4 regions of the Paenibacillus sp. SORGH_AS_0306 genome follow, and region 1 is predicted to be linked to each of the others. Evidence: riboswitches for the same ligand, from Rfam matches in the RefSeq annotation. Region 1 holds a riboswitch; each other region holds the start of a gene.

Region 1 (7,656 bases):
AGAATATCAAGGCAAAGGTTACGGCAAAGCGATTATGCGTGAGATCACAACATACTTGGAAAAGAATATGTCTCTTCAATCTCATGCGGTACTATTCGCAGATCCGCCGGCAGACCAATTGTATGCACAGTATGGATTTACGTATACAGCACCTCATTCCTTAGGCATGTGGTGGAAAAAGGTATAACATTTGCACAAATCATTTGCTGAAATAGAGCCATACCTCATCCATAACTAGCAAAATCATATAGAGATGCAGATCAGCAACGTGGTAAGATAAGAGTATTCGTAGTTTTGCAGTGTAAATTATGATAGGATGAACACCTATATAGAATGAGGAAGTGACCATATTGATTACTATAACAATCCCGACAGCGGATGTTACGATTACCAAACAAATTAACCCTGAGCTTAGCCATATTTACGGATTTACCGATTTTCATCTGATTTCGCGTGAAACAGGCGGTATCTTTATGTTCTATAACGAACAAGATGAATTACTATTTGTCGGTAAAGCACGTAAGCTTAGACCTCGTATCAAAAAGCATTTCGAAGATACCGTATCACCGATCAAAGATCACCGTGATGAAGTCACTAAGATTGAAGTCTGCTTGATCGACAACGCTATGGATCGTGAAATTTACGAGACGTACATTATTAATACACTACATGCGAAATACAATGTAGAAAAAGTATTTTACAAGTAATCGCCGAAATCAGATAAACAAAAATATGTATTCCTCAAGTTCGATTTTTCAAAATCGTAAGCGCTTGGGACTATTCAATGTTTGTGTCTGATTAGCTATGATTTTATACCAAAAAGACCTCTTTTGCAGTCAATTATCGAACATAAGATAATAGACAAAGTAAAAGAGGTCTTTTTATATGTGGTTGATAAGATTAATACAATCTCTTACTCATCGTACTAGCTGAGCATAGGAACAACCAAAACTCATTTCTGCTGAAAATAATTGCTAATAGCTGAAGGAAGTTCTGCATCATTATAAGCAAGCATGTATTGATTATTATGCTCTAGCACATTGTATTTTAGAACGATAGCACTATTTAGTTTATACAAAAAAGAATACATCACAGCATTACTACTATCTATATGAATAGTCGTTTTAGCAGCATTTACGAGAGCAATAAATTTTTTACTTTCTTTTCCGTGTAATGTACGCATAAATTGTCCTTCTTTATACAGATCAACAGATTCTATTTTTTGATCAAAAATATCCAATTTTTTAGATTTTACATCCATATCTTTTAATAAAGTATACACATTGTATATATCTATGTTCATTTTTCCTTGCAATGCATTATTAGTATTTTTTACAGCTATTATATCATTATCCGAGTACCCATTTATTTTATAAATAGGTGTGTCTTTAGGTACTGTAGAGGATTCGTTTACAGTATCTATTTTTGAAAGTTGGGTGGAATCTATAACGATCATTTTGGGCTCATTAATATACATTTGATCCTTGTATTTCACATAATCGGCATTACTGTTCTCAGGATTTGGTTTACTTCCGTTTAGTGAACATCCAGAAAGTAAAATAACCATCATAACTACTGATAGGAGTAGTTTGATAAGATCACCTCTTTTCTTTATAAAATAAAATCTTCGCTAATATGCTTTGTTATGACAATAATTAAAAACTATAAAAGGATGATATTGGAAGAGACTTTACAGTTAAAATATATACTATCCAAATAGGAATGATTCACGTTTGTTTGGATTTTTTCTGGACAGACATTTTTTGATACCAAAAAGACCTCTTCAATGATCTGCTATCTGATATAGGATAACGGATCAAGTCAAAGAGGTCTTTTTCAGGTGAATTAGCGTTTTTTTGGCGTATATTCTAAATCGCGGAATAGGCGATTGAGTTCATCAGTTGTCAGGTCGCGCCATTTGCCTGTTGGTAGATTGCCTAGACGGATATTCATAATGCGTGTACGCCGTAGAGCGCGAACTTCATAGCCAAGTGCAGAACACATGCGGCGAATCTGACGATTCAATCCTTGCGTCAAAATGATTTTGAATACATATTTGGATTGTTGAACGACCTGACAAGGTAAAGTCACTGTATCTAGAATCTCTACACCGGAAGCCATTTGTTTAAGAAAAGAAGGCGTAATCGGTTGATCCACAGTGACGATATATTCTTTTTCATGCTTATTTTCAGCACGCAAAATCTCGTTAACGATATCGCCATCATTGGTCAGCATAATTAAGCCGTCCGAATCTTTATCCAATCGTCCGACATGGAAAATACGCAGAGGATGATTGACAAAATCTACGATATTGCCCCGAATATGACGCTCGGTTGTACTGGTAATGCCTACCGGCTTGTTGAGCACAATATAGACATTTTCTTGTTCGACTTTGATCAGTTTGCCTTTGACCCGCACATCGTCGCCTTCTTCGACCTGACTGCCTAGCTCGGCAACCACACCGTTGATTGTGACAATACCTTCATTGATCCATTTATCAGCACCCCGGCGGGATGTAATTCCAGATTCACTAATATATTTATTAATTCGCACGTATAAGCACACCTTTAACTCTAATTTTTGAGTAAGCTATTCAAGCTGTTACTCAAGTCTACCTCTACGATACCCTTTTTTGCTTTATTTTAAAAGTCATGTTCGTCTGTACGGTATGATGTTATGATTTTGTATGCAAAATATGGTGCAGTGCTTGTTCCAACCGTCCGTATTTGAACATAAATCCTTCTTTGATGAGACGATTAGGGATCACCCAACGGCTTTTAAGCACCAATTCGGGTTCCGTCCGAATCACTCTAGCCCCTAGATTAAGCATCCATGTAGACGCAGGTAGACCGCCTTTACGATGCATCACTTTGCGCATCGTTGCCATCAGTTCACGATTGGTCACCGGATTGGGAGACGTGCAGTTGAATACTCCTTCAAGCGATTCCCACTCTTGAATAAATAAAATAATCTGAAATAAATCTTCAACATGAATCCAGCTAAACATCTGCTTCCCTGACCCTTGATGACCGCCCAGCCCGAAGCGAACTAGATTTTTGAAAGGGGTCATGACACCACCACCAGGTCCTAATACGATAGCAATCCGTAATGCGGCTTGTCGGGTATGCGGAAGGCTAAAAGAGAAAAAAGCTTCTTCCCACGCTTTGGCAACGTCTACCGAAAATCCGCTACCGATTTCGCCTTTCGTCTCGGTCATAGGGCGATCTTCTGCATGACGATAAATAGTAGCTGTGCTGGAATTGATCCAAAGCGCAGGTGGATGTTCACAAGCCAGGATAGCGTTTCCAAGAATCTGGGTGGTTTCGATTCGAGAGTTCATAATTTCACGTTTATTTTGTTCGTTATAACGACAATTGACCGATTTACCTGCTAGATTAATCACCATTTCTGCTCCATCGAGAGCTTGAACAATTCCTTGATGATCATCCCATGCGATATGTGGAGATTGTCTGGAAATGATCTGCACTTCAATACCCAATGATGCAAATCTTTTTTCCAAATACTGTCCGATAAATCCTGTGCCACCTGCCAAGACCACTTTACGTGTCATCGAGATCAACTCAATTCTGTTTGGATAGTTAAATCTACGCGCCAATCCTTACTAATAATTATATTTTACACCATTTTATAACCCTATAACTGTTAAAAAAGGAAAGATTACTGAGGTTATAGCAGTTGACAGTCTGTTCAATCGTGTGTACAGTAAGATGCAAATGAATCGAATGACCACTAGGGGAGCCTTTGTGTAGGCTGAGACGGGAAGATCCCGGACCCTTGGAACCTGATCTAGTTCATACTAGCGTAGGAAAGTGGAGACTGTGCAAGGGTACCTGTACATATACGTACACCTATTCTGCCGCTCCATCACGGGGCGGCTTTTTTGCATGTATTTTTCCATATATTCCAGTAGTGGTCCTTCTTTATTAACCAAGCGTCGTTATCGATGCTTCAATCTAAGGAGGATACAGTTATGAGTTTTTCACAGGAAATTAGACAGGCCGCAGACCCTATTTTTGAAGCGATTTTTAACCATCCATTTGTACAAGGGATTGCCAAAGGTGATCTGCGTAGTGAGCAATTGATCCATTATGTAAAGCAAGATTTTGAGTATTTGAATTCTTTTATGCGTATCTATGGAACGGCGATTGCGAAATGCCCAACACGTGAAGATATGGCGATGTTTAACGAGCAGATTTCATTTGTGCTTCATAGTGAAATTCATCCTCACAATAACTTTTGCGAGGTGGCTGGCGTCAAGTATGAAGATTTGCAAGGATATGCGCTTTCTCCTTCTTCTCATCATTATATTCGTCATATGTTAACTGTGGCTCATGAAGGGGATCTAGGCGATATTTTGGCAGTATTGTTGCCTTGTCCGTGGACGTATTGGGAGATTGGTGTGAAATTATTGGATGAAGTGAAGCCGGATGTCTCCCATCCTTTTTATGATTGGATTAACTTCTATGGCAATCGTACCGATACGATTACTCATCAATTTTGTGCTCGATTGGATAAATGGGCAGAGCAGACGACACCTGCACATCGGGCGCGTATGAAAGAGCATTTTCTTCTAAGTTGTCAGTTTGAATATATGTTCTGGGATATGGCGTACACTCTGGAAGATTGGCCTGTGCCGATGGAGGTTGCACGCGTATGAGTTCCTCATCAATCTCTATGACATGGAAAATGAAAGAAGTGGTGTTGACTGTTATTCTGGCGGTGGCTTGTGGCGTTATTTATCTAGGATGGTCGACATTATGGATACCGATCTCTGCATTAGTGGGGCCTGTAGGTGCAGGATTTATGTTCGGCATCTGGATTATTGCAAGCCCGATTGTAGCTTATATTATTCGTAAGCCAGGGGCGGCATTGATTGCTGAAGTAGCGGCGGCGGCTGTAGAGCTGTTAACAGGTAGCCATTTTGGATTATCTGCTTTATTGATCGGTGTGTTTCAAGGGATTGGAGCAGAGATTGCTTTTGCTGTATTTGGCTACAAACGTTATAACTTAATGACATTAATGTTATCAGGAGCGCTGGCGGCAGTAGGTGGAGTGTTGTATAACGTTATCGCTAATGGATTCGGCTATTACACCACACAAGTATTGATTACGACTCTGGTTATTCAAGTGATCAGTGGAATGATTTTAGGTGGATGGTTAGCCAAAATTATTGTAGAAGCTTTGTGCAAAACAGGGGTGCTAGATCAATACGAAATTATGAAAGTACGGCGGAAGAAGGGAAATGCGAATGGAATCGCTTCTAGGGTGTAAAGACCTGTCAGTACGTTTTTATCAGCGAGAAGAAAATGTATTAACAGACATTCATTTATCGATTTCACGTGGAGAAAAAGTATTGATTCTCGGGCCAAGTGGTAGTGGCAAGTCGACGCTATTATCTGCATTGTCCGGTATTATTCCTGAACATGTAGAAGCTGAAGTGGAAGGCGAGATTCAGTTAGCCCCTCAATGTGGCGTGATGTTTCAAGACCCGGATTCGCAGTTCTGTATGCTTCATGTGGATGAAGAGATTGCTTTTAGCTTGGAAAATCGCTCTATTCCGCGTGCTCAGATGGACACTATGATAGATACGGTGATGAAGCAAGTCGGTCTGAATATAGATCGGCATACCGCTATTGAGACACTATCTGGAGGTATGAAGCAACGGCTAGCGCTAGCGTGTCTGTTAGCGCTTGAACCGGAAGTTCTTTTTTTCGATGAACCGACAGCACAACTTGATCCGATCAGTCGCAAAGAAATTTTTCAATTGCTACATGACCTAGCTGATCATTACGGACAGACGATGGTATTTGTAGAACATACATTAGATGGGTGTATTGAGTGGATGGATACAGTCATTTTAATGAATGCACAAGGGCGTATTATGGCTCAAGGCAAGCCAGCAGAGATGATCGAGCGGTATCGTGCAGAGATGGAAGAAGCTGGCATATGGCAACCTCAATTATTCCCGTATACATGGGAAGATGTACAAGATCATCCGTCTCATCCATTAGCGAAGCAGTTGCAACAGACACTACAACAACGCCGTACAGCTACACTACATGCAGATACAACCGACAATCATACACCTGATATCATAGTTACCGAACAACTGGAGATCGGGTATCGTCAAAAATCTGTTATGAGCGATATGAATATCTCGATTCAGTCAGGGAAATGGGTAGCGATTGTCGGAGCTAACGGAAGTGGGAAAAGTACATTTCTCAAAAGCTTAATTCGGTTAGAACGTATTCGTAGTGGTCAGCTTTCTTTTCAACATAAATTATTAAAAAAATGGAGTGATCGTGATCTGTATGAGCAAGCAGGATTTGTTTTTCAAAATCCTGAACTGCAATTTGTAACCGATACGGTGTTTGACGAGATCGCTTTTGGCGGACGACAACGGAATTGGTCAGAAGAGGAAGTAACCTCCAAAACGATACAATTGTTGCAAGAATTCGGCTTAGAAGCTTATCAAGATCAACATCCATTTACACTTAGTCTGGGACAAAAAAGGCGCTTGAGCGTAGCCACTATGCTGTTATTCGATCAGTCGTTACTTCTATTAGATGAACCTACATTCGGGCAAGATGCTAAAACATCGGCTGAATTAATCAAGCGACTGCAACAACGGCAGGAGCAAGGAACAACGATTGTGATGGTCACGCATGATATGGATCTGGTGGATGAATACGCCGATACCGTGATTTTGTTTGATCAGGGCAAAGTGATCTACAATGGAGCACCTTATCATCTCTTTGCTAATCCAGAACACATCGGGGATCATGCGATTATCCCTCCACTTCATTACCGGTTGCTACAGCCACAGAAGGAGCGGAGTATTGTATGAAAAGCAATCATTCGTGGTTATCCACCTTGAATCCGACGATCAAGTTGGTGACTCATTTGTTAGTGATGTGCGTATTGATGGCAGTCACTGATCCTCGTATCACTTTAGCGATCTGGTTAGTAGCACTGGTGATTGGACTGACTTTGGGTGGTTGGCGGATTGCTTATTTACTCAAACGATTATTGCCGTACATGATCTTTTTTGTAATGATTTTCTGGATGATGGCGGCATTTGGTAAAGGTGAGCATACTATCTGGCAATGGGGATGGTTCCATATTACTGAAGAAAGTCTGAATAATGGTCTAATGATTGCACTGCGGATGCTTGGATTTGTTACGTATGGACTGTTGTTCACATCGACCACCGATCTTACTGCTATGATTATGAGTCTGGTTCATCAATGTAGATTATCGCCAAAGTGGGCTTATGGACTGTTAGCTGGATTTCGCTTTATTCCTTTGTTCCAGACAGAACTGGCTCAAATGAAATCGGCGCATAAGATTAGAGGGTATAAGCAGAAGAATAGCTGGAAATCTTTTATCCGTTATGCGTTACCACTATTCACGCAAGGTATTCGCAAGTCTGAACGAATAGCGATAGCGATGGAAGCACGCGGATTCACAGGCACACGTCAGCGTACCTATTATCTAACTCCACAATTAGCAGGCAGAGATTTGATTTATATTTTTTCATTAGTAATTTTTATAATTATATTACAATTTTATTCTTATACTCTAAATAATTGAAGTATATAATAAGATAAAGGAGATATACATATCTGCTTTATC
Region 2 (7,656 bases), 2.1 Mb from region 1:
GGTTCAACATCAGGTAAGTTGCAGCATTATGGATATGAATAATTATATTTCCCTTACCAGTACACAAGCCGTTATTGAAAATCGTGGGTTCCCTTATATTTCTTTATTGCCTATTACATCTGAAGTGACCGGCATTAATCTTACCGGATTTCAATATCCATTAGAGCAAGCTACTCTACGGATGGGTCAATCCCGTGGTATTAGTAATCATCTAATCAACGAAGAAGGTACAGTCAGTATCGAAGGCGGTCTACTGTTAATTATTCAGAGTAGAGATTAATTGTTATATTGTTTCTTCAATACAGTTCTCTACTGAATAAGTAACTACAATTGAATCGCTTTGTTTAACTCTTTTATGCACTTTACTACTTTTATTTACTTTGCTATATTTGTTTGATCCTTTTATTTTGTTACATATGTAAAAATAAATCATCACTAAAAAGCACCAAAATCAAAAATCCATCGACCAGAGAGCATTGCTGGTTCGATGGATTTTTTGTGTAATGAGCATTCGTAATGAGAATTAATAAAGCAAGTAGAATCTTCCGTATCTAATAACAAGAACAAAATAAGAAGTAATACACGCTTATCCCTTATTTTGATCAACTATATATAGATTCTTACTCTATACTCTTTCATTCCTAAAGATTATATTTTGTCATGATGATCTAGAATATTTTGCACAAATTCTGTTTTGGCTTGAGTGTATGCTTCTCGATCATCTTTGTTGTCTATTGCTAAATGTTGCTTCAATTGACCGTATTGCTCTGCCCATTCTGGATGTGCGATCAATCGATCCCGAAACAGAAGTTGATTTTGCCATTGCTGACCTTGTTGCAATACGATATGCAAATGAGCTGCCCGCTTATCATTGATCACTTTGACAAAAAATCGGCGATGCTGTTTACCATCTAATTCAGGCGGAACGTAATGCCAATCTTCTTTTTCCAATATAGGAATAATAACTGGTAATTGATCAAATGAATCTGTGATTGCCATCATATCTATAATAGGTTTGGCAGGAAGATTAGGTATCGCTGTACTACCAAAATGCTTAATATGTTGTATATCCACAGGAGATAGTAACTGCGTTAATTCATTTGTATAGAATTTGCCCTGCTCTATCCATTGTGGATCAGGTGGTGCAATCTCTACTGATTCTGTTGCCCAGATCGGCCATGTCGATTCATTCTCAATATTAGTCATCCTATTCCCTCCTTTTCAACCAAAATAACGATGATATAAAGTGCGTGCTTCTGCTATATCTTTTGTACCATGCACCATAACACGACCATCACGGAAAATAACAAAACGCTGTTCATTTGGCATCGTCATAGATACTAAAAAAGGAGTAACACTCACTTGATTTTCTTCAAGCTTGGCTAAGCGTTGAGCGGTCTGCTCTAGATCTATTATCATTTTTTGTGCTGGACGAATCTGTACCGTATCTCTACCACATAGTACTTCTGTTTTACTTTGACCCGCTTGAGTGAGATGTGGATACGTAGGTTGGGTACCACAAGAAGGACAATTCGACTTGCGTGCACTATTCATTTTGATAGACACCTGTTCATTATTCCATAAGTCAAATGATAACAATGTACCACGCAGTTGATCTGTATTACCGCTAAGAATCTTAATGGCTTCTGTACACTGATGAGCTACAACCATCTGAACAGCAGGAGGAATAATACCTGAAGTATCACAAGTATCTCCTCCAAGTGGTGCAGATTCCATTAAGCATTGTAGACAAGGTGTCACTCCGGGAATAATCGTAAATGTAATGCCGTAGCTTCCTACACAACCACCATATATCCAGGGAATATTATATTTTTGCGAAATATCATTAATCATTAATCGAGTCTCAAAATTATCTGTCGCATCCATGATCAGATCTACCCCTTTGGCTAGATCATTCATTTCATCAGCCGTTACGTCTGCAATATGTGCTTCAATAGTTACGTCAGAATTAATCTGTTGTAGACGACGTTGAGCAGCGATAGCTTTGGGCATACGATCTTGAGCATCTTGTTCTGTAAACAGTTGTTGCCTTTGCAAATTACTCCATTCTACATAATCGCGATCTGCAATAATTACTTTGCCTACTCCTGCACGAACCAGTGTCTCTGCAGAGCTAGAACCCAAAGCTCCAGCTCCTACAATAAGCACAGTGGCTTCTGTCAAATGTTGCTGACCTTTTTGACCTAAAGGAGTAAATCGCACTTGTCTGGAGTACCGATTATGTTGTTCTATTTGTTGCTGATTATTGGTATTATTCACGTTCAAGTCGTGATCATCCCTTCTGCTGGACTGCTCGCCACAGCATACTCACGTACAGGGATCATGCCTGCTTCCCTTCCTAATCGTCCTGCTTCCACACCTAGCTTCATAGCTGTTGCCATTTTAACAGGGTCCGTTGCGCCAGAGACAGCACTATTAAGGAGTACCGCATCGGCTCCAAGTTCCATCGCATACGCAGCATCTTTCGGTGAGCGTATACCGGCATCGACAATCACAGGTATAGTCGCTTGATCGATAATCCATTGCAACGCTGAAGGATTAAGTATTCCTTTACCAGAACCGATCGGGGAAGCTCCAGGCATAATCGCATGTACACCAAGTTGCTGTAAGCGTTTGGCTAACATATAATCATCAGAGATATACGGCAGAACAATAAATCCTTCTGCTAGCAAGGCTTCACAAGCTTTGACTGTCTCCAAAGGATCAGGTAAAAGCAATGTATCATCTCCGATAACTTCTACTTTTATCATATCACATAATCCAGAAGCTTTTGCCAGACGTGCTATCCGAATAGCTTCTTCGGCTGTTTTGGCTCCTGCGGTATTAGGCAATAGTTTATATTTTTGGAGATCTAACATTTCTAGAAAATTCGGTTCATTCACTTGATCTAGATTCAATCGTCTTACTGCAAATGTTAGCACTTCTGTGCCCGATGCTTCTACCGCCTGATTCTGAATCTGCAAATCTGTAAACTTCCCTGTGCCTAGTAACAGTCTCGATGTAAATGTATGTGTACCTATCGTTAACAAATCAGCCACCTCCTACAAAATGTACAATCTCTAATATATCTTTGTCTGCTAGTGTAATATGCGGATGCTCTTCTTTTTGCAAAATTTGTTGATTATGCTCGACAATCACTGTTTTATGACCTAATGATAAAGATTCTAGCAATTTGGATACAGTATTCAATTCAGGCTCTATCCATTTGTGATGACCATTGATAATCAGTTCCATGTAGTCACTCCTTTCGCTATAACTTGATCGCTTGATTTTTGTAAAGCTCGCTTTGGAGCAAAACAATCTGGAATATGCGCTGTATCATTGGTTATCAAAGCTTGTGTCATCCATTTTGCTGTACCTGCCGCTAGTAAAATACCATTGCGATAATGACCTGAAGCTGTCCATAAGCCATGAATAGGCTCAATCCGACCTAAATAAGGCAATTCATCCGGTGTTCCAGGACGTATACCTGACCAGCAACGGACAAACGTAGCTGAGCCAATAGCAGGCAGATATTGTTCAGCCTGAGACAATAACTGTGCAATAGCAGAAATATCTACACTAGTATCGATTCGATCAGATTTACTGGTAGCACCGATCCAGAGTCGATGATCACTTTTGGGAATAATATAAATTCCTTCTCCATAGATCGTATGACCAAGCCACTTTGACGGAGTGTTGACTTCGATTAATTCGCCTTTGACAGGAATAAAAGGTAATTCATATTGCTCGGTTGCTAGCAATTGTTGTGTACTCAATCCTGTTGTTAAAACCACCTGTTCAGCATATAACTCACCTCTGTTACTCACTACACCTTTAATTTGAGAGTTATTTTGCTGATACAGTAAACGTAAAACTTCTGTTTCCGAATAAAAATCAACTCCATATTGAGTTGCCGCTTGTACAAGTGCTTGATTAAGTAGCGCTGGAATTAATTGCGGTTCGTCTGGATTATAGATCATCCCTGATGGAGCATGCAGTTGTGGTTCTACTTGTGCCAGATAAGAGGGGCTCCACCACTGTTTGCGATCTGTTTTTATATTGTTAGCGTTCGTGATAGCAGAAAGACTGTAGTTATCGTTAAAAGTATGTTGATTGTTATCCAGTTGATGTTGAGGATTTCGATTAGGATGATTTGAATTTGGATCAATAGCATTTGCCTGCCATTGAACTTTTGATTGTTCTGCATGTAATGAATTTAACTCTATTTCAGTGAGAGGAAGTAAAAATCCCTCTGTTCGCAATCCAATATCTATGCCTGTTTGTTCAAGTAAATCGATAGCAAGCTTGCTATACAAGGATTGACTATACAGCGCCAATTGATGCAGTTCTACATGTGTAAAATGCTCAGAATGAGCAGCTAACATTCCACCTGCCGCCCCTGATGCACCAGAAGCTGGTTTACTTTTCTCAATTAATGCTACTTTGACCCCTTGCTGTGCTAGTTCATATGCCAAAGCAGCACCAATCACTCCTGCGCCTACAACGATTACATCATAATGATTAGTATTGAGATTGGATAAATGACCCATGATCTCATTCACTTCTTTCCTCGTAGTTATAGATTGGCAAACGTACGATTTGAAATACTTGCCTTATATTGCTGACAGATATGTTGAGGATAATCTGCTTCGAAAATACCAGACATTACCGCAATTCCTTTCGCCCCAGCCTGATAAATATCCTGACAATGGGCTGGCTGGATACCACCGATCGCAATCACCGGTATAGACACTGCATGACATACTTGTTCCAGTTGAATCAATCCCCGCGGAGATCGATCAGGCTTGGAAGTAGTAGGATAGATATGCCCGTAAAAAATATAATCTACTCCTTCCTGCTCAGCTTGTAGTGCTTGTTCTATATGATGAACAGACCGTCCTACTTTCCATGTCAAAGGTCTATGATCAATCGAAGGATAAGCCATATTTTCGCTTAAATGTACCCCTCCTATATTCATATCAACCGCTAATTGCGGTCGACTATTGATCCTTAGTTGTGAGCGCGGAACACCTTTATCTACCATTTGCTGAATTGTATTGATGATCTGAAGATCAGACCAATTTTTTTCGCGAATATGAATAGCAGTAACCCAGGGGTATACTTGTGATGCGATCTCTATCAACTTAGTCATCGATTGCTGACCTGTACTAATCGCATGAATTTCCATACTTATAAGATGCCTCCTTTACGTTCATAGATATAATAAAACGCAAAAAAGCCACTTCTTTTTAATAAGAAGTGGCTAGTATAGATCTAGAAAATAATGATCGCTCTGTTCGATCAAACAAGATTATTTAGAAGGAACGGAAATTGTATAATCTTATTCATCTATAGTAATAAGACATTTAGTAGATTATCACTACTTCATATTCTCTATTACTGGATTATTCCGATTATTGTATCGAACATTTCCGAAACTCTGCTACCACTTCCCTACGCTGGTATGATCCAGATCAGGTACAAAGGGTCCGAAAGCAATATCTGCTTTCATCTCAGCCTCAAGCGGCCCCCCTAGTGCATTCAAGCTATTCAATTTGTTATTCATCTTAGCAAAGACTATTCAATAAAGCAAATGATTCTCAGACTCTTTATAAAGTCATCTTTTACAGTTCATTTTAAAAATAAATGAGTACAACTAGCTATGACATCTTAAAAAGATGGAAAATCTTTTATTTCGCTTTAGCTTCAGACCACTGCTCAACATCCCAAATTTTAGTAACCCAATCTTCATAAAATTCAGGTTCGTGAGACACGAGTAATACTGTACCTTTATATGCTTTTAAAGCGCGTTTTAATTCATTTTTAGCATGAACATCCAAGTGATTGGTCGGTTCATCGAATAATACCCAATTGCTTTCACGCAGTAATAGTTTGCACAAACGAACTTTCGCTTGCTCTCCACCACTTAACATACGCATTGGGCGCGTGATATGCTCATTTTTCAGACCACAACGTGCCAGATGACCACGCACTTCATTTTGACTTAAATGTGAAAATTCATTCCATACTTCATCTATCGGTGTCAATTGGTCTGGACGTACTTCCTGCTCAAAATAAGCAGAATGCAAATAATCGCCCAGATATGTTTTACCACTAACCGGTTGAAGTTTACCTAGAATAGTTTTGAGCAATGTTGATTTACCTACACCGTTACAACCAACAATCGCAATTTTTTCGCCACGTTCAATATTCATTGTCATTTTAGGCAATAAAGCATGTGTATATCCAATCTCAAAGTCTTTACCTTCAAAGACTGTTTTACTACTTGCACGAGCTTCTTTGAAATTAAATGTTGGCTTAGCAAATTCTTCTGGTTTGTCGATACGTTCGATACGATTTAATTGCTTTTCACGACTTTTTGCACGACCGGATGTAGATGCACGTGCTTTATTTTTTTGAATAAATTCTTCTTGTTTTTTGATAAAATCTTGCTGTTTTTCAAAGGCTTCGATATGTTGATGCTTTTGAATATCAGCCATTTCTAAAAACTTATTATAATCAGCTGTATAACGATTTAATTTGGCAAATTCCAAATGATAAATTACATTAACGACTTGATTCATAAAATCTGTATCATGTGAGATCAATACGAAAGCATGTGGATATTCTTGTAGATAACGAGTTAGCCATTGGATATGCTCTACATCCAGATAGTTGGTAGGCTCATCCAGCAACAAAACATTAGGCTTTTCGAGTAATAGCTTGGCAAGCAGTACTTTAGTACGCTGACCACCGCTCAAAGCTGTTACGTCTTTATCAAGTCCAATAACATTGAGTCCAAGACCGTAAGCCATATCTTCAACTTTGGTATCTAATAGATAAAAGTCTCCTATTTCCAGTTGCTCTTGAATATCACCCATTCGTTCTAACAATACTTCCAATTGTTCCGGGGATGCTTCAGCCATCTGGTTGGTGACTTCATTTAACTCCTGCTCTAATTCTAGCAACGGAAGAAAAGCATCTTTCAGTACATCACGTACTGTTTTTCCTTCTGTTAACTTAGTATGCTGATCTAAATAACCATAACGTACACGCGGAGCCCATTCGACTTTACCGCTATCTTTCAACAGTTTACCTGTCATAATATTCATCAATGTTGATTTGCCAGCACCATTTGCACCGACTAAGCCTACATGCTCTCCAGCAAGCAGACGAAAAGATACATCCCGAAATAATGTTCGGTCTCCAAAATTATGTGTTACATTTTCTACTGATAACAAACTCATACTAAATAATGCTCCTGTCTATGTTAAATATCTCTTTTTTAAATATACATCATCACAAAATTGCTACAGAGTGTATTGTAACATAAGCAGAAGCTGTCTAGAACTGAAAATTTTCATTTTTTTACATTCATTTTCTGATGTGTAGAATAAATGTATGCTTTTACGAACGGTTTGAAAGAATTGAAGTAATCTTATTATCGTTGAAGATTTTGCCATTTTATGAAAAGATCAAAGCTTTTTTACTTACTTCTAAAAATTAAATTTAACTGTCGGTTGTTACTTTAAGAAGTAGATTGTATTAGTTTTAAGACATAGCTTGTTAAGAATATTATAAACGACTGAATACTTTGAATTTGATTTTGACTTTAGTTAATAAAAAGCCTAGTATGAAAAAGAACCTTAGGGT
Region 3 (7,656 bases), 600 kb from region 1:
ATATCAGTAAACCGATGAATGTGGAGCAGTTGTTATCTGTTATTCTGGTATGGCTTTCCGATTGGGAACATCCCCAAACGCTATACAATCAAAATCAAAAGCAACAACAATAAAGGTCTATCATCATAAAATAGCACAACATAAATCAGGCACAGCGTTCGTATTAGAGACGCTGTGCCTGATTTGGTGTGTAAAATGATAATGTATTTTGATAAATTAAGTGGCGAGCTTCTTGCTCTGATATCTGCTGAATCTTAGCCCATTCAGAACAGACAGTAGCAGTCATAGACGGATGAGTCATTTGTCCGGCAAAAGAACCTTCAAATGGCCACGGGCCGTCCGTTTCAGCCATCACCAGATGAGCAGGATATAGTGTAGCCAATTGCTGAATTTCCGTTTCATACTGAATATCTGGCGTAAACGAAATATAATAACCTTTGGCTATCATACGATCAATCGTAGCAGGATATCCTTTGAACCAGTGAAAATGAGCTTGAGTGATACCATAATGTTCTAAAAGATCACAGGCGATCTCTGCATCTTCATAGACAGCATGTAAAATAACAGGCTTGTCATAAGCAGCAGCAAGTTGTAGGAAAGCAGACAATACATCGATATATCTTTGTTCATCTAATTGGTCGCCACGTTCTACTGCTTCTTGTCGCAAGTAATACGGCAATCCAATCTCACCAATCGCTACTATATTATCAATACGTTGCTTTATCCATACCAATAACGTCTCAAGCTCCTGCGAGCCGGGTAAAGGCTGTTCTGGATGATATCCATAAGCAGGGCGAACGATAGACGGATATTGTTGAGCCAGCTTCTCATTACGCTGACAGGAAGGTAGATTCATCGAAACTGTAATCAGCGACTGGATATAATGTTCTGGAAGCGATTTAATGATTCGCTTAATCTGTTGATCTTGATATTGATCCAGATGGATATGGCTATCGATAAGTGGAGCATAGACAGGCTTCATGATTGATCACCTTCATGGGTATCACGCATCGCATTCATCAATTGTCTGCGTAGAGCAATAAATTGCGGATCATCGGTAATCTCTTCTCGCCTTGGACGAGGAAAAGGAACTACAATATTATGCAGTACAGTAGCAGGACGACGAGATAGCACATAGATTCGATCTGAAAGTAGTAATGCTTCTTCAATATGATGAGTGACAAAAATAACCGAGCGTCTATTTTCTTCCCAAATGTTCAACAACCATGATTGCATCTCACTGCGTGTAAAAGCATCTAACGCACTAAAAGGCTCATCCAGACATAGAAGATCACGAGGTCCTAGCAAAGCTCTTAAAAACGCAACCCGCTGTTGCATCCCGCCAGATAATGTATGAGGATAAGATGATGCAAAACCACCCAGTCCAACTTTATCCAGCCATTGTCTGGCTAATTCTAATGATTCTTTGCGCGGTAATCCTGCTACTTCGCGCGCCAAAATAACATTATCTTCAATCGTACGCCAGGGCATCAAAGCAGGTTGTTGTGGCATATAACCGCTCAATCCTTTACGACCGGTTATATTTTGTCCGTCCAAAAGGACTTGTCCTTGATCGGGAAGCACCACGCCACCAATCATTTGCAAAAGCGTACTTTTACCGGAACCAGAAGGGCCGATAATGGATACAAATTCACCTTGCTCTACATGCAGCGAAATGTCTTGCAGCACATGTAACGATTGCTTGCCCTGTGTAAAAGATTTGCTGATTCCTTGTAATGCTAAAAGTGGAGTAGAGTTGTTCACCGATAAAGTCGGATCTTGAGGTTTATTTAGCGACATCTTTAGAACCTCCTTTGACAGCACGATGTTGTGCAGGATGATGCCAGCGAACACACCATTTTTCGATCATATTGATTAGCATAAATAACATAAGACTGATCACTACAACTACCAGTATCGCTAAAAACATATGGTCGGTGCGAAAAGCTGATTTTTGCAACATCATATAATAGCCAATTCCTTCACTACTGCTAATCCATTCAGCGATAATAGCACCCATTACACTATACGTTGCAGCAATTTTAACTCCAGAAAAGATCGAAGGTAAGCTAAAAGGTAATTCTAATTTCCAAAAGATTTGATTTTTAGAAGCGCCGATCATTTGCATATAATTAAGCATTGTACGATCGGTAGTAGCCAGTCCGCTCAGCGCCGCAATGGTCACCGGGAAAAAGCATACCAGAATAATCACAATTAATTTGGACAATATCCCAAATCCGAACCAGATAACGAGTAGCGGTCCCAGAGCAATCGTAGGGATATTTTGACTCAAGATCAATAATGGATATAATGCTGAACGTAGAAAAGGAATATAATGAAGCACGCCTGCGACCAGTAATCCAAAAGCAACACCTATACTAAAGCCGGATAGTGTCAATTTTAACGTCGCCCATGTGTGCAAGCCCAGTCGGTCTTTCTCACTCCATGCTTCATGTCCAATCAATGCAGGGCTAGGAAGAATCCATGTCTCAATATGGAATAGACTGGTTGCCAGTTGCCAGATAATCAGTAATAAAACAACCGCCCCGAGGGGCGGCCATAGCCTGTTCCACCATGTATTCATCGTAGACATTAGCGGTACTTCTCAGTTAATCCATCCATACTGATTCCGGTTGGACTATGAGCAATTTTGATCTGAGAAATAATACTCGGGCTTCCTTTTTCCACTAACGCTTCGTGCATTTGCCGAACCACTTCTAACAATTCGCTAAGTTCGCCTTCCATCGTGGTCTCAAGTGGATGCACTTCATATTTCACACCGGAGGCTTGAATCACTTCTATTGCCCGGTCGACATAATCGTAAGAGTTCTCACCAGCTTGAGTTTTGGGAATAACCTGAATACTTAAAAGGGTGTGTGCCATAGTAGTCATCTCCTTATGTTCTATTTATGATTTGGTGGTTTCAGGTAAATAATCGTTTGTATATGCTTTGGTTGCATCTAACGGTTTGTCTAACAATTTCTGCTTGAACATCCAATCGGCATAACCTTCCCAGACTGATTGTTTTTGCTCGCCCCAGCGTTTGGCATCATCTTGATAACGTGGAGATAACCATTTTTGGCTAGCTTTGACCAGTGCAGGATCAAGATCAGGTACTGCTTTGAGCAATATATCTGCTGATTCATCAGGATGAGCGATTGCATATTCATATCCTTTACTGGTTGCCGCCATAAATGATTTCACCAGTGCAGGATCGGTAGCGATCTGCTTCTCATTGGTTACGATAACAGGTGTATAATAATCTAATTTATCTGAATAATCTTTTACATATAACATATCTAATGGTTGTCCGCGAAGTTCTGCTTCAATTCCTGTCCATCCATAGAATATCCATGCAAAGTCGATTCCTTTTTGTACAGCTGTAAAATAATCCGCATTACCGATATTAACACTTTTGACTTTGCTAACATCGCCACCGTCGGTATCCATAATGGATTTCATAACTGCTTCTTCAACAGGCGATCCCCATGCACCGTAGGATTTGCCTTCCATATCTTTAGGGCTTTTGATTCCGCGATCTGTAGGAGCGGCAAAGCCAGATGTATTATGCTGGATAACTGCCGCGAGTGACACTAAAGGCACTCCTTGTACACGCGCTTGAGTCACACTTTCCTGATAACTGATTCCAAAAGGCACTTCACCAGAAGCGACCATGGTATCTGCTCCACCTTGACCGGGAGTAATAATTTCGACGTTTAATCCTGCTTTTTTATAATAGCCCTGTGCTTGGGCAACATATAAGCCAGTATGATTCGTATTTGGTGTCCAGTCGAGCACGACTTTTACATCTTTAAGGGCAGATGTTGATCCTGCCTGATTGGCTGTATTGCTTGTACTTGTTGCTGAACCACATGCAGTGGTGATCCACAATAAACCTACCATTAACCACGGTAAGCTTTGACGCCACCTTTTTTGAGTTCTCATTACCGTCATCCTTCTTTCTTCTAGCTCAAATAGTCAATCCTGTAATACTGGGTAAAAGGCATAAAAAAAACGCCCCCATCGGGACGACATAGGTGCAATTATAAGCTAGAGTACAGCATATAACGACTTGTTACTTTCCTACGCTGGCATTATCCAGATCAGGTATAAGGGTCTGTATTTATCACAATACACTCTCAGCCAGTTGCAACTAGCTCCCCTGTACATATGCGGTTTTTTTACATTGTAATTATAGACCAGAGGGTATCAACTGTCCAGTAAAGAGAATGCGGTGTCATCAGCAAAAGACAGTGTATTTCGGTTCAGTCTCGCTGTCTAAGGGTATTTACATATACGGAAGTTTGTAACTAACAAAAGTTCCATTCAATATTCTTCTATACGTATCGCATAGATATACATAGACATAGATATTGAATACACCCATACGTTTATATACAGGAGGAGATTGATCATGAGTAAAACAGCTGAAGAACAAGCGATATTAACTGCATTAGAAGGTAATCCATTTTGTGCACTAGGTACAGTAGAAAATGACAAACCTAAAGTACGCTACATGGCGCTATATAACGAAGGCTTGAATATTCATCTCGCGACAAACCGCAAAACACATAAAGTCGAAGAGTTAGAAAAAAAATCCGAACTGTTATGTATTGTTGGGTTATGAAAAAGGCGGCACTAATCAAGTCGTTGAAATCGAAGGTGTAAGTGCTGTATCTACAGACGACGAATTGAAAAAACGTGTTTGGAAAGAAGAATTTAAAGAATGGTTTTCCGGTCCAGAAGATCCTGATTATGTGATCCTAGATATCAAACCACAAACGATTGAATATACAGATCAAGATGGTAACAAAAAAACGTGGACTGCGTAATCTGATACAACTTTAATGGTTTAAGATAGCAGTTATCACATAAATGACTCGGAATTTGAAATTTGCGAAACAAGAGAAATGAATGCAAAATTCAAATTCCGAGTTTTTTCGTCTTTATTTTTCCATAAAAAGGATAAAATAGGTACTTGAGGAACTTGATAAGGTATACTCAAATAAGGTATAAAAAGGTATATAGAAATATTTTATAGACTAACCTGTAAAATGACGATGATGGAATAAAATGAAAGTCTCATTGATAGCAAGATATAAGGAAATATACTGGAGGTGGTTTCCTTGAACTTAAAACAAATAGAACAACAGATTGAGCAGGAACGCCGCATATTGAACCAGATGGCAGAAGAACATGGGATGCGCGATTATCGTGTGTTAGACCAATCAGAACAATTAGATCGAATTTTAGATATGTATTTTCAATATAAAGATCGAAATACTAATTTTTTAACTCCTTAATCTCAAAGAGTTATTATTTATGAAAAGAAACATGACACAATCATGTAAATTATAGAATTTTTCGCAAAATAAATCTTATTTTCATAAAAAATAGAACTAATAACCCTTCAAATATATCAGCTGATAGTATACAATTCTATCATGCGTTTCTTTTGGTAGCCTTTTTACTATTTATCTGCCTACTCTAAATCATAATTTCTAATATGATTTTTTTAAAATCAGCATGTTAAGTACATTGTCACTGCTTGTTCATGCTGTTATACATATAGGGCATAGAGATAAATAGGAAAAGGTCAAGCAAATGCGAATATATTTGGGAGGGGTTTTTTATTTTGAATTTGGGAAACAAAACATTTAAAAAAGCAATTACTGTCATCGCAGCTCTGCAATTGTTTGCAGTGTCGGCAGTTCCTGCTTTTGCAGCCGAAGCCACTTCTTCTGAATCTACCGTAAAATTACGTTTGTTGGAGACAACAGATATTCATGTGAACGTAATGAACTATGATTATTATTCAGATGCAGCGACAGATCAATATGGATATGCCAAAACAGCGACATTGATCAAAAATGCGCGTGCAGAAGCCAAAAACAGTGTATTGATCGATAATGGTGATCTATTACAAGGTAATCCGTTAGGTGACTATGTAGCCAAAGTTGATCCTTTAAAAGCAGGCGAAGTTCACCCTGTCTACAAAGCGATGAACCAATTGGGTTATGATGCAGGAAATATCGGTAACCATGAATTTAACTATGGTCTGGATTTCTTGGGTAACGCTCTCAAAGGCGCTAACTTCCCTTATGTGAATGCTAATATTTATACAGATGATGGCACAGGTTCAGGTGAGAAAAACTATTTTACTCCTTATTTGATTTTGGATAAAGAAGTCACTGATGAAAGTGGAGCTAAACATACGATTAAAGTAGGTGTTATCGGCTTCGTACCACCACAAGTAATGCAATGGGATAGCGCAAACTTGTCGGGGAAAGTGGTTGCTAAAGATATCGTTGAAACAGCGAACAAATTTATTCCACAAATGAAAGCAGAAGGCGCAGATATTATTATTGCAGTGCCACATTCTGGCTTTGAAGATATTCCTCAGACTGAATTGATGGAAAATTCCGTATTGTACTTGAGCAAAGTGCCAGGTATCGATGCGATTATGTTCGGACATGCACACAAAGTATTCCCTAGTGCTGATTTCGCTGGTAAAACAGGCGTAGATCTAGAAAAAGGAACAATCAATGGCGTTCCTTCAGTAGAGCCAGGTTTCTGGGGCGATCACCTGGGAATTATTGATCTTGAACTAAAACAACAAGGCGACAAATGGACAGTCTCTGATTCTAAAGTAGAAGCTCGTCCAATCTATGATACTGCTACCAAAAAAGCATTAGTTGATGCAGATCAAGGTGTAGTCGATTCTGTATACAAAGAACACGAAGAAACGTTAGGATATATTCGTGGACCTGTTGGTGAATCTACTGCTCGTATCACCAGTTACTTTGCACTGGTAGAAGATGATCCATCGATCCAAATCGTAACAAACGCTCAAAAATGGTACTTGGAGAAACAACTTCAAGGGACAGAATATGAGAACTTACCTATTCTTTCTGCAGGCGCTCCATTCAAAGCAGGTGGACGTTCAGGAGCAAGTTATTACACAGATATTCCAGCAGGCACGATAGCTATCAAAAATGTATCTGACCTTTATGTATATCCAAATACAGTTCATGCTGTGCTTGTCAATGGAGCAGAAGTGAAAAACTGGTTGGAATGGTCAGCAGGACAATTCAATCAAATCGATCCAGCTAAATCAGGCGAGCAAGCGTTAATCAATATGGACTTCCCAACGTATAACTTTGATGTTATCGATGGGGTTACTTACCAAATTGATGTCACACAACCACCGAAATACGATGCAAAAGGTGCTGTTTTAAATGCATCTTCTAACCGTATTGTGAACTTGCAATTTAACGGTAAAGCTATCGATCCAGAACAAAAATTCGTAGTAGCTACAAATAACTACCGTGCTTCTTCGTCCAAATTGGCGAATCCAGATGGCAAACGTATTATTCTGGCTGCACCAGACGAGAACCGTCAAGTAATTATCGATTATATTCGTGAAAACAAAACAATCAATCCGGCTGCTGATGGTAACTGGTCACTTGCACCAATCAAAGGCAACCCAACAGTAACATTTAACACTTCTCCAAAAGCAAAAGATGCATTGTCTAGTGCCAAAGCAGTTGCAGGAGCAGATCCAATTGCTTATGTAGGAGAAGCAGCAGATGGTTTTGCTAAATATTCAATTAATCTTTCTAGCGCAGCAGCAGGTAGCAAGCCAGCCGTAACACC
Region 4 (7,656 bases), 4.3 Mb from region 1:
TTGCTGAAATCTTTATCGTAGTTGCTGGCGCAAACGCTGGTAAAATTGGTCTGGATCGCTGGATTGTTCCTTACCTACGTACTCGCTTTTTCAACCGTCGTAACAAACAACAAGATACCTTGCCTAATCAGCATAAAATAGCTTAACGATACAAATAAACGCATTACTTGGCTTCTACAGAATGATCGATGTTATTCGCAGTAACATACAGATCATCATAAGGATAGCGGAAAGAACCTACTGTTACGTTACACTATACAAACAGAAAATAGTGTTTACCATTCAAAGTCATTCGACACACCGTACTGTAAGCTACGGTATACCGAATGACTTTTTTTGATGGGATTAACAAACATGTATTCAGCATTACATCATATGGTGGTGATTAGTTCGCAATCAATCGACGGGTAAGCGTATTTAACTGCTGCGTCGCTTGCTCTATATCCGTCTGTCCTGCGATCGCAGAGATCACTGCTATTCCGTCTGCTCCCGCGGTAAAGATCGGCTCGGCATTACCTGCATGAATTCCTCCAATACCGACTAATGGAATCTCAATATGATGGTTCTTAAGTGCTGTAATAGTGCTTGTTCCTTGTACGGCTTGCGCATCAGCTTTAGAGATTGTAGGATAGATCGGTCCTATGCCTAAATAATCAGCGCCATCTTCAATAGCTTGTCTGGATTCAGCTACGCTATGAGCAGATACACCAATAATTTTATCATCCCCTAGACGTGCCCGAATCTGATCCGCAGGTGCATCTTCTTGTCCTACATGAATTCCATCCGCATTCAGAGCGATGGCTAACTCTACATCATCATTCACAATAAACGGAATCTGATGAGTGTGGCATATCTGTTGCAGACGTTCTGCAAGCTTATAATACGCTTGCCCTGTTAAAGCGCCAACCCCTTTTTCCCGAAATTGAAAAAGAGTGATCCCTCCTGCAATAGCAGACCTTAATACTTCTTCTGGTGGTTGATTACAATTGACGCTTCCCATCACTAGATAAAGGCGTAAATACTGGCGTATATGCTGAGTATCAGGCTTGGTGATCATAGACTCGGCTCCTTTGCTGATAAGCAAAATGATTGGTAGGCCCATGACCGGAACCGATACCCAATCCATCTTCAATCGCTGCTTGAATAAATTGCTTCGCGGTATGTACAGCTTCATAAATAGTTTTGCCTTTAGCAAGTTCTGCTGTTAATGCCGCTGAAAAAGTACATCCTGTGCCATGAGTATGAGGCGTATCAATCCGCTGACTTTCCAAATAATCAAATTGCTTTCCATCGTATAACAGATCAATTACAGTAGACGTCGATGTATCATGTCCACCTTTGATCACTACATATGTTGCTCCCATTTCTACAAACTGCTTGGCGGCTTGTTCGCGCTGCTGTAGATTGGTAATCGATAGACCTGTTAATAACTCGGCTTCTGGCAAATTAGGCGTGATAATCTCTGCCAGCGGAATCAGATCAGAGATCAGCGCCTGCAACGCTTCTTGTTGTAACAGCACAGAACCTCCTTTAGCGACCATCACCGGATCAATCACTAGATGTTGCCATTGATACTGTTTTACTTTTGCTGCGACATAACGAATAATCTCTGCACTAAATAACATCCCTGTTTTGACAGCGTGGGGTTGTAGATCCGTTCCGATCGAATCCAATTGCTGTACAACACCTTCAATCTGAACCGGATAGACACCTTGTACCCCTGTCGTATTCTGCGCTGTGATAGCAGTAATAACAGACATGCCATAGACACCGAGTTCTTGAAATGTTTTGAGATCGGCCTGAATGCCTGCGCCTCCTCCACTATCTGAACCTGCAATCGTCAATGCTTGATACACGTTCATCTTGTCTCGCTCCTTTATCATATGAATGTATGTTCAATATTAAGCTTTGGATGAAGTGATCTGGGCTCGTGCAATTACGATCTCCGGGGTAACTAGAGACAATTGATTGATAAATTGCATCTGAAAACTGCCTGTGCCTTGCCCTGCTGTCTGTTCATAGGCAATCTCTGCGGCTATACCGTAAAATGCTAAAGCTTCTGTTACGGCTTCCAGACGTTCTTGAGCTTGTGTAGGATCAGCGACTGCGATAAATGCACCGACTACGGCACTTAGTAGACAACCACCGCCTGTCACTTGCGTTAATATCTGATGACTGTTAGCAATGGTATAGGTGTTCTGTCCATCGGTTACGACGTCTTTTTCACCGGTGATCGCTACAATGCACTTTAATTTTTGAGCGGCCTGCTCTGCGATCTGGATCATATTGCCTTCGCCTGCTCCTGCATCGACACCTTTGATCTGCCATGATTCGCCGATCACATTAGCCACTTCAGCTACATTGCCACGTAACACATCTACTTGAACGTGTTCGATAATTTGCAAAGCCGATTGTGTACGATACGGGGTAGCTCCTGCTCCGACCGGATCAAATACAACAGGCACACCTGATTCATTCGCTGCACGTCCTGCACGTTGAATCGATTCGACGGTGTATGGATCAAGCGTACCGATATTAAGTACAACTGCATTTACTATAGCTGCCACATCGGCTACTTCTTCATGCGCATATGCCATAAAAGGAGAAGCTCCCAGCGCCAGCAATCCGTTCGCTGTAAAATTAGTCACGACCATATTGGTAATATTGTGAATCAGTGGATGTTGCGCCCGTACTTTGGCTAGAAAAGTCATTGATATTGCCTCCTATAACGTAATAAAGACCCATCCATCTCCAGAAGAGACAAATGGGTCAAACATTCATTCAGGTATATCACAACATGAGTGAAAATTCAGCCTCCACTTCCCTCCGCTAGTATAATCCAGATCAGGTTCCAAGGGTCCGAAATTGAATTTTCGTCTCAGCCAACAGGCTCCCCTAGTGAAATCAGTAACTATTCGATTGTTCTTTCTTACCATACCACTGGTGAATGATCTGGTAAAGGATTACACTAGAAGAAATCGCGTTTGTAACTGCCAAGCGCTTGATGTAAGATATTTTGCTATGCAAAAATCATGTTGGATTATACTAGAAGAAGTCGCGCTTATATTGCCAGGCGCTTAGCGAAAGATATTTTGCTATGCAAAAATCATGGTTGATTACACTAGAAGAAGTCGCGCTTATACTGCCAAGCGCTTAGCGAAAGATATTTTGCTATGCAAAAATCATGGTTGATTACACTAGAAGAAGTCGCGCTTATATTGCCAAGCGCTTAAATCATCCAGTGTTGCCAATCGGTCTGAGCGACTTTGCGTTCGGTGAGCCATTGGCGGGTTTTATCTAGCAATTCCCGGCGGTGGGTTCCATTGGAATACGTGTGATCTGCTTGGAAAATAATTTCTTTATCACAGCGTCCTTCTGAACGTGTCCAGAATACTTTTTGATACAAAAAGGCATAATCTACTGGAATCACATCATCCCCTGTACCATGAATCACCAGCACATCGCCACCAAATTGCTTGGCTTCTTGAAACGGTTGGAAATTGCCTAGCGAATCAAAGTATACAGGTGTAAACGAGTAACCTAAATGATCCGCTTGTCCTTCGATCACAGCTTGATCGTATTTGTCCCGACCGGTTAATTTGATAATATCGTTAAATGGATGTCCTACTGCTGACCAGAGGACTAGACTTTTGACACGATGATCGCGTACAGAAGTAAGAATAGCTACAGCACCACCCAGACTATGACCGATCAATGTGACGCGGGTGGGATCAATGTCACTGCAATTCATTGCATAATCCAGTACAGTACGAGTCTGAGCGACCATTGATTCAAGTCCTTCTTTGCCATAGTCGCCGCCACTTTCACCGCAACCTGCATAATCAAAGCGAACCACCATATAACCGTCAGCCGCCAATTCACGGGCTGTACTAACAAATAGGCGATCCACTCCAATACGGCTGCCAACAAAACCATGGCAGATCACAATTAGCGGTGTACGGCTTTTGCCTCGTCCTGCTGATTGTGGTTCCTGTTCAGGATAATGAATACTAGCTGTCAGATCCAAGTCGTGATGTCGAATGACGATATTGCGTTCCATGATGATTCCTCCTCTTAAATAAACAATTCCGATCAGTTTAATATGCTTTAATCTTGAAACCATATTATCATTAACGCTAGATCATTGTCAACGCAAGGAAAGTATGGCAAAATAGTAGCTTCGAACAACGAGAATGGAGGAATGAATAATGAGCTCAATACGCCAAATGGTTAAAAATATTAACGTCGTACGGGATCAATTAAAACCAGAAAATTTGGATTATTATGATGATGTTATTGTACATGTACGGGATGCACGAATTGATCGTGAAGCAGGCGAAGAATTGCTTTTAGAAATGGGTCATCATTTGCTAGAAGCGCAGAAAAAAGGTAAAACTGCCAAACAGTTATTCGGTAAAGAATCGATAGAGTACGGCAATATATTAATTCGTAATTTACCGGAAAAGAAACAATTGAGCAAGCCGATGTATTACTTGATGATTCCGTGGGTAGCGTTAACATGGGTATTTCTTATTCAAGCATTAATGGGATTGTTCAAAATCAGTATTAGCGATTCAGGCATTGTCGGGCAGATCAATGTAGCGACTCTTATTATTGTAGCTGTAGGTTCGATTGCTCTGGTCGAAATGCTTACAAGATTTACCGATCAGCCTGTTGAACAAAGTGATGCGACAAAGCCAGGCATGCAAATCAATGCACGCGCTATCTTAACGTATCTGGTGATTTTGGTACTGATTTTTGGTGTGGGAATCTTTTTACGTGAAGTGATGCCTGTGATTACGATTGCTCCATGGGTAAGTTTGTTGTTATTTGTGATCGGTGTAGTCGGACAGAAATTTATTTTTATGCGTAAATAAAAGATCAGCAAGCCTATGTATTATTGAATAAATCAAAATAGATAGATTGCATTTTATTTTGCCAAAGGTATACCTATCGCTTACAATAAATAAGATTGATGAATATCGTTAGCTTATACACAAATCTTATTCATATTCTACGAACAGGTATAGTTAAAGGAGGGTTATGCTTTGCCACCTCGCACCGGGCTTAGTCTTCATTCTATTTTGCAAGCAGCTACAGAAATAGCAGATGAACGTGGATGGAATGAAGTGACACTTACGATATTAGCTCAGAAGCTAGGGGTTCGTTCGCCTTCTTTGTATAATCATGTGAACGGATTACCGGGATTACGTCGTGAAATGGCATTAACAGGATTGGATCAACTCAAAGACGCATTGATGCGGGCTGCGGTAGGACGATCTGAAGATAAAGCGATACGTGAAATGTCGCGGGCTTATCTGGAATTTGCTCGGGCTCATCCAGGATTATATGAAGCTACGTTCTATACATCAGATATAGATGATGCAGAGATCAATGATAGCAAACATCAAATGTTGGAATTATTCATGCAAGTATTAACCGGATTTGATTTGAATGAAGAAGCCTTGATTCATGCGATACGTGGACTACGCAGTGTTTTGCATGGCTTTAGCTCACTAGAACGTATCGGTGGATTTGGCTTGAATGTCGATATAAATCAAAGTTTTGAATTGATTATTAATACTTTTCTGCAAGGTCTGCATACGGTAGAGTCCAATCATAAATAAGCAAATACACCACTTGTATAGAGATCGTAACGTTTAAATATGTTACTTCTGGCTGTAGAGTGGTGTATTTTTTGTGCTTTTTAGTAACAGAATCATCGTTAGATTAGTAAAGAAAACCTCTTTCTTTTACAAAATACTTATAATTTTTTAGAAATAATGAATATAGTTATTGATTTAACTAATACTATTAGTTTATAGTGTAATCAAGAGGTGATTGATATGAAAATAATTAGCAAGAACAACTTACATCAACTTATTTTTTTACCACGCATATTTCCCGTAAATTGTTATATCGTTGAAGAAGAGTCCAGTGTGACTTTAATTGATGCAGGATTGCCAAATAGTTATAAAGGTATTCAGCACGCGATTTCTCAGATCGGCAAACCGTTAGGCGCTATCGTTCTAACTCATATCCATGATGACCATGTCGGTTCATTAGATACATTACATCAGCTTTATCCTGATGTACCTGTCTATGTATCACAGCGAGATGCACGCTTAATGAGCGGTGATATGAGCTTGGATGCAGATGAACCTCAGACTAAGATCAAAGGCAGTGTTCCCAAGCGTCTACAAACTCGCCCTTCTGTTTTGCTCCATGAAGGTGATCGAATAGGTTCTCTTCAAGTCATCGCCACACCGGGTCATACGCCAGGCTCTATTTCGCTGTGGGATACTAGAGATCAATCACTTATAGCTGGTGATGCTTTGCAGACTAGAGGTGGGATTGCTGTAGCAGGTTCAGTACGTCTGACATTCCCTTTCCCTGCTCTGGCAACATGGAGCAAAGAACGATCTCTACAAAGTGCTCGCAAATTAGTAGCATTACAGCCAAGTCTACTTGCTGTAGGTCATGGTGCGATGATCACCGATCCGTATCAAGCTATGCAAGATGCTATTCAGCACGCAGAACAACGTTTGCCCTCTTCCTTATCAATCAAACAATCGCTGTAATCGTAAAAGAAACGCCAAAAAACCGCACAGATCTAACTTCATCCTGTACGGTTTTTGCTTTTGTACTCACGCCATAATAAAAATAGAAAATACGGTGCTCCAATGACCGAAGTAACCAAGCCTACAGGAAACTCCAGAGGTGGCGCCAGAACACGTCCAATCACATCTGCTAGTAACATCATGATCGCCCCTACCAGTGCTGCTACTGGCACAAAATAACGATGACCACCAGATACCAAGCGCCTTGCAATATGAGGGCTCACCAGACCTACAAAGCCTACCATACCTACAACTGCTACCGAACCGCTGGCTAATATCACTGTCAGTAGCAACAACATAGCACGCATCCACTCTATGCGTAATCCTAGCCCTTTGGAAGATTCTTCGCTTAATCCGAAAATATCAATAGATTTTGCTAATATCCAGACGATAGGTACAATAATTAAGATAATAGGTGCTAATTGTATCACCTGCTCCCAATTACGTCCCCATAACGAACCATTTAACCATAAAAGAACGGTATTCGTATTCGCAGACGATTGTGTAATCAGTAATTGTACCAGTGTGCTTCCACAAGCACTGACCGCAATTCCGACCAATGCCAGCCGAACAGGATCGACTCCATTTCGATAAGATAATAGATATACACAAAAAGCACCGAGAGCTCCACCGACAAAAGCTGTTAGCGATGTCAGCCATGTACTCTGTATATCTACAGGCAAAAGAAGTACATTACAGACTGCTCCTAAAGCAGCTCCTGCGGAAATCCCTAGTGTATCAGGAGCGGCTAAAGGATTGCGCAAAATGCTTTGTGCCACCAGACCAGACACTGCAAGCCCGCTACCTACTAAGATCGCCAATATAATGCGAGGCAATCGATAATGAAAAATAATATAGGCTAGATCAGCATCTCCATACTGTGTAAATGCTCTGCCGATATCTTGCCAGCTTATATCGACAGCACCTACTTGAATACTTATCATGATCAAAACAAAAGTAATCACAATAAGCCCGATCATGATCATAACATTCCGCTTTTTCCCGATAGAATGACTCATAATGAACTCCTGCTCTG

Evidence for each region. A riboswitch is a leader RNA that binds a small molecule or an ion and turns the genes downstream of it on or off. The one in region 1 is predicted to bind thiamine pyrophosphate.
Region 2: it holds a riboswitch for thiamine pyrophosphate, as region 1 does, so the genes downstream of both, QE450_RS09870 (thiamine phosphate synthase) here and tenA (thiaminase II) in region 1, are expected to answer to the same signal.
Region 3: it holds a riboswitch for thiamine pyrophosphate, as region 1 does, so the genes downstream of both, QE450_RS22255 (ABC transporter substrate-binding protein) here and tenA (thiaminase II) in region 1, are expected to answer to the same signal.
Region 4: it holds a riboswitch for thiamine pyrophosphate, as region 1 does, so the genes downstream of both, thiM (hydroxyethylthiazole kinase) here and tenA (thiaminase II) in region 1, are expected to answer to the same signal.

What each region holds. Positions count from the first base shown of each region.
Region 1 covers NZ_JAUTBP010000001.1:4,408,412-4,416,067, reverse strand. Annotated here, with positions in the region: gene QE450_RS19530 (GNAT family N-acetyltransferase) at 1-187, shown strand, start outside; gene QE450_RS19525 (nucleotide excision repair endonuclease) at 351-707, shown strand; gene QE450_RS19520 (hypothetical protein) at 953-1,567, opposite strand; gene rluF (23S rRNA pseudouridine(2604) synthase RluF) at 1,846-2,553, opposite strand; gene QE450_RS19510 (TIGR01777 family oxidoreductase) at 2,675-3,571, opposite strand; TPP riboswitch at 3,743-3,846, shown strand; gene tenA (thiaminase II) at 3,992-4,678, shown strand; gene QE450_RS19500 (ECF transporter S component) at 4,696-5,292, shown strand; gene QE450_RS19495 (ABC transporter ATP-binding protein) at 5,270-6,868, shown strand; gene QE450_RS19490 (energy-coupling factor transporter transmembrane component T family protein) at 6,865-7,614, shown strand.
Region 2 covers NZ_JAUTBP010000001.1:2,291,050-2,298,705, forward strand. Annotated here, with positions in the region: gene QE450_RS09840 (thiamine diphosphokinase) at 1-280, shown strand, start outside; gene QE450_RS09845 (GrpB family protein) at 649-1,206, opposite strand; gene QE450_RS09850 (MoeB/ThiF family adenylyltransferase) at 1,222-2,280, opposite strand; gene QE450_RS09855 (thiazole synthase) at 2,283-3,050, opposite strand; gene thiS (sulfur carrier protein ThiS) at 3,052-3,255, opposite strand; gene QE450_RS09865 (NAD(P)/FAD-dependent oxidoreductase) at 3,246-4,565, opposite strand; gene QE450_RS09870 (thiamine phosphate synthase) at 4,580-5,191, opposite strand; TPP riboswitch at 5,438-5,547, opposite strand; gene QE450_RS23635 (ATP-binding cassette domain-containing protein) at 5,694-6,587, opposite strand; partial or broken gene QE450_RS23640 (ATP-binding cassette domain-containing protein) at 6,662-7,250, opposite strand.
Region 3 covers NZ_JAUTBP010000001.1:5,007,936-5,015,591, forward strand. Annotated here, with positions in the region: gene QE450_RS22230 (response regulator) at 1-113, shown strand, start outside; gene QE450_RS22235 (TatD family hydrolase) at 164-982, opposite strand; gene QE450_RS22240 (ABC transporter ATP-binding protein) at 979-1,800, opposite strand; gene QE450_RS22245 (ABC transporter permease) at 1,787-2,584, opposite strand; gene QE450_RS22250 (MTH1187 family thiamine-binding protein) at 2,593-2,883, opposite strand; gene QE450_RS22255 (ABC transporter substrate-binding protein) at 2,908-3,945, opposite strand; TPP riboswitch at 4,063-4,174, opposite strand; gene QE450_RS23605 (pyridoxamine 5'-phosphate oxidase family protein) at 4,415-4,627, shown strand; gene QE450_RS23610 (pyridoxamine 5'-phosphate oxidase family protein) at 4,614-4,832, shown strand; gene QE450_RS22265 (aspartyl-phosphate phosphatase Spo0E family protein) at 5,127-5,303, shown strand; gene QE450_RS22270 (bifunctional 2',3'-cyclic-nucleotide 2'-phosphodiesterase/3'-nucleotidase) at 5,636-7,656, shown strand, end outside.
Region 4 covers NZ_JAUTBP010000001.1:94,763-102,418, reverse strand. Annotated here, with positions in the region: gene QE450_RS00460 (DoxX family protein) at 1-146, shown strand, start outside; gene thiE (thiamine phosphate synthase) at 386-1,057, opposite strand; gene thiD (bifunctional hydroxymethylpyrimidine kinase/phosphomethylpyrimidine kinase) at 1,041-1,862, opposite strand; gene thiM (hydroxyethylthiazole kinase) at 1,902-2,711, opposite strand; TPP riboswitch at 2,805-2,907, opposite strand; gene QE450_RS00440 (alpha/beta hydrolase) at 3,230-4,060, opposite strand; gene QE450_RS00435 (DUF1129 family protein) at 4,209-4,877, shown strand; gene QE450_RS00430 (TetR/AcrR family transcriptional regulator) at 5,049-5,627, shown strand; gene QE450_RS00425 (MBL fold metallo-hydrolase) at 5,847-6,581, shown strand; gene QE450_RS00420 (FecCD family ABC transporter permease) at 6,620-7,639, opposite strand; gene QE450_RS00415 (FecCD family ABC transporter permease) at 7,636-7,656, opposite strand, start outside.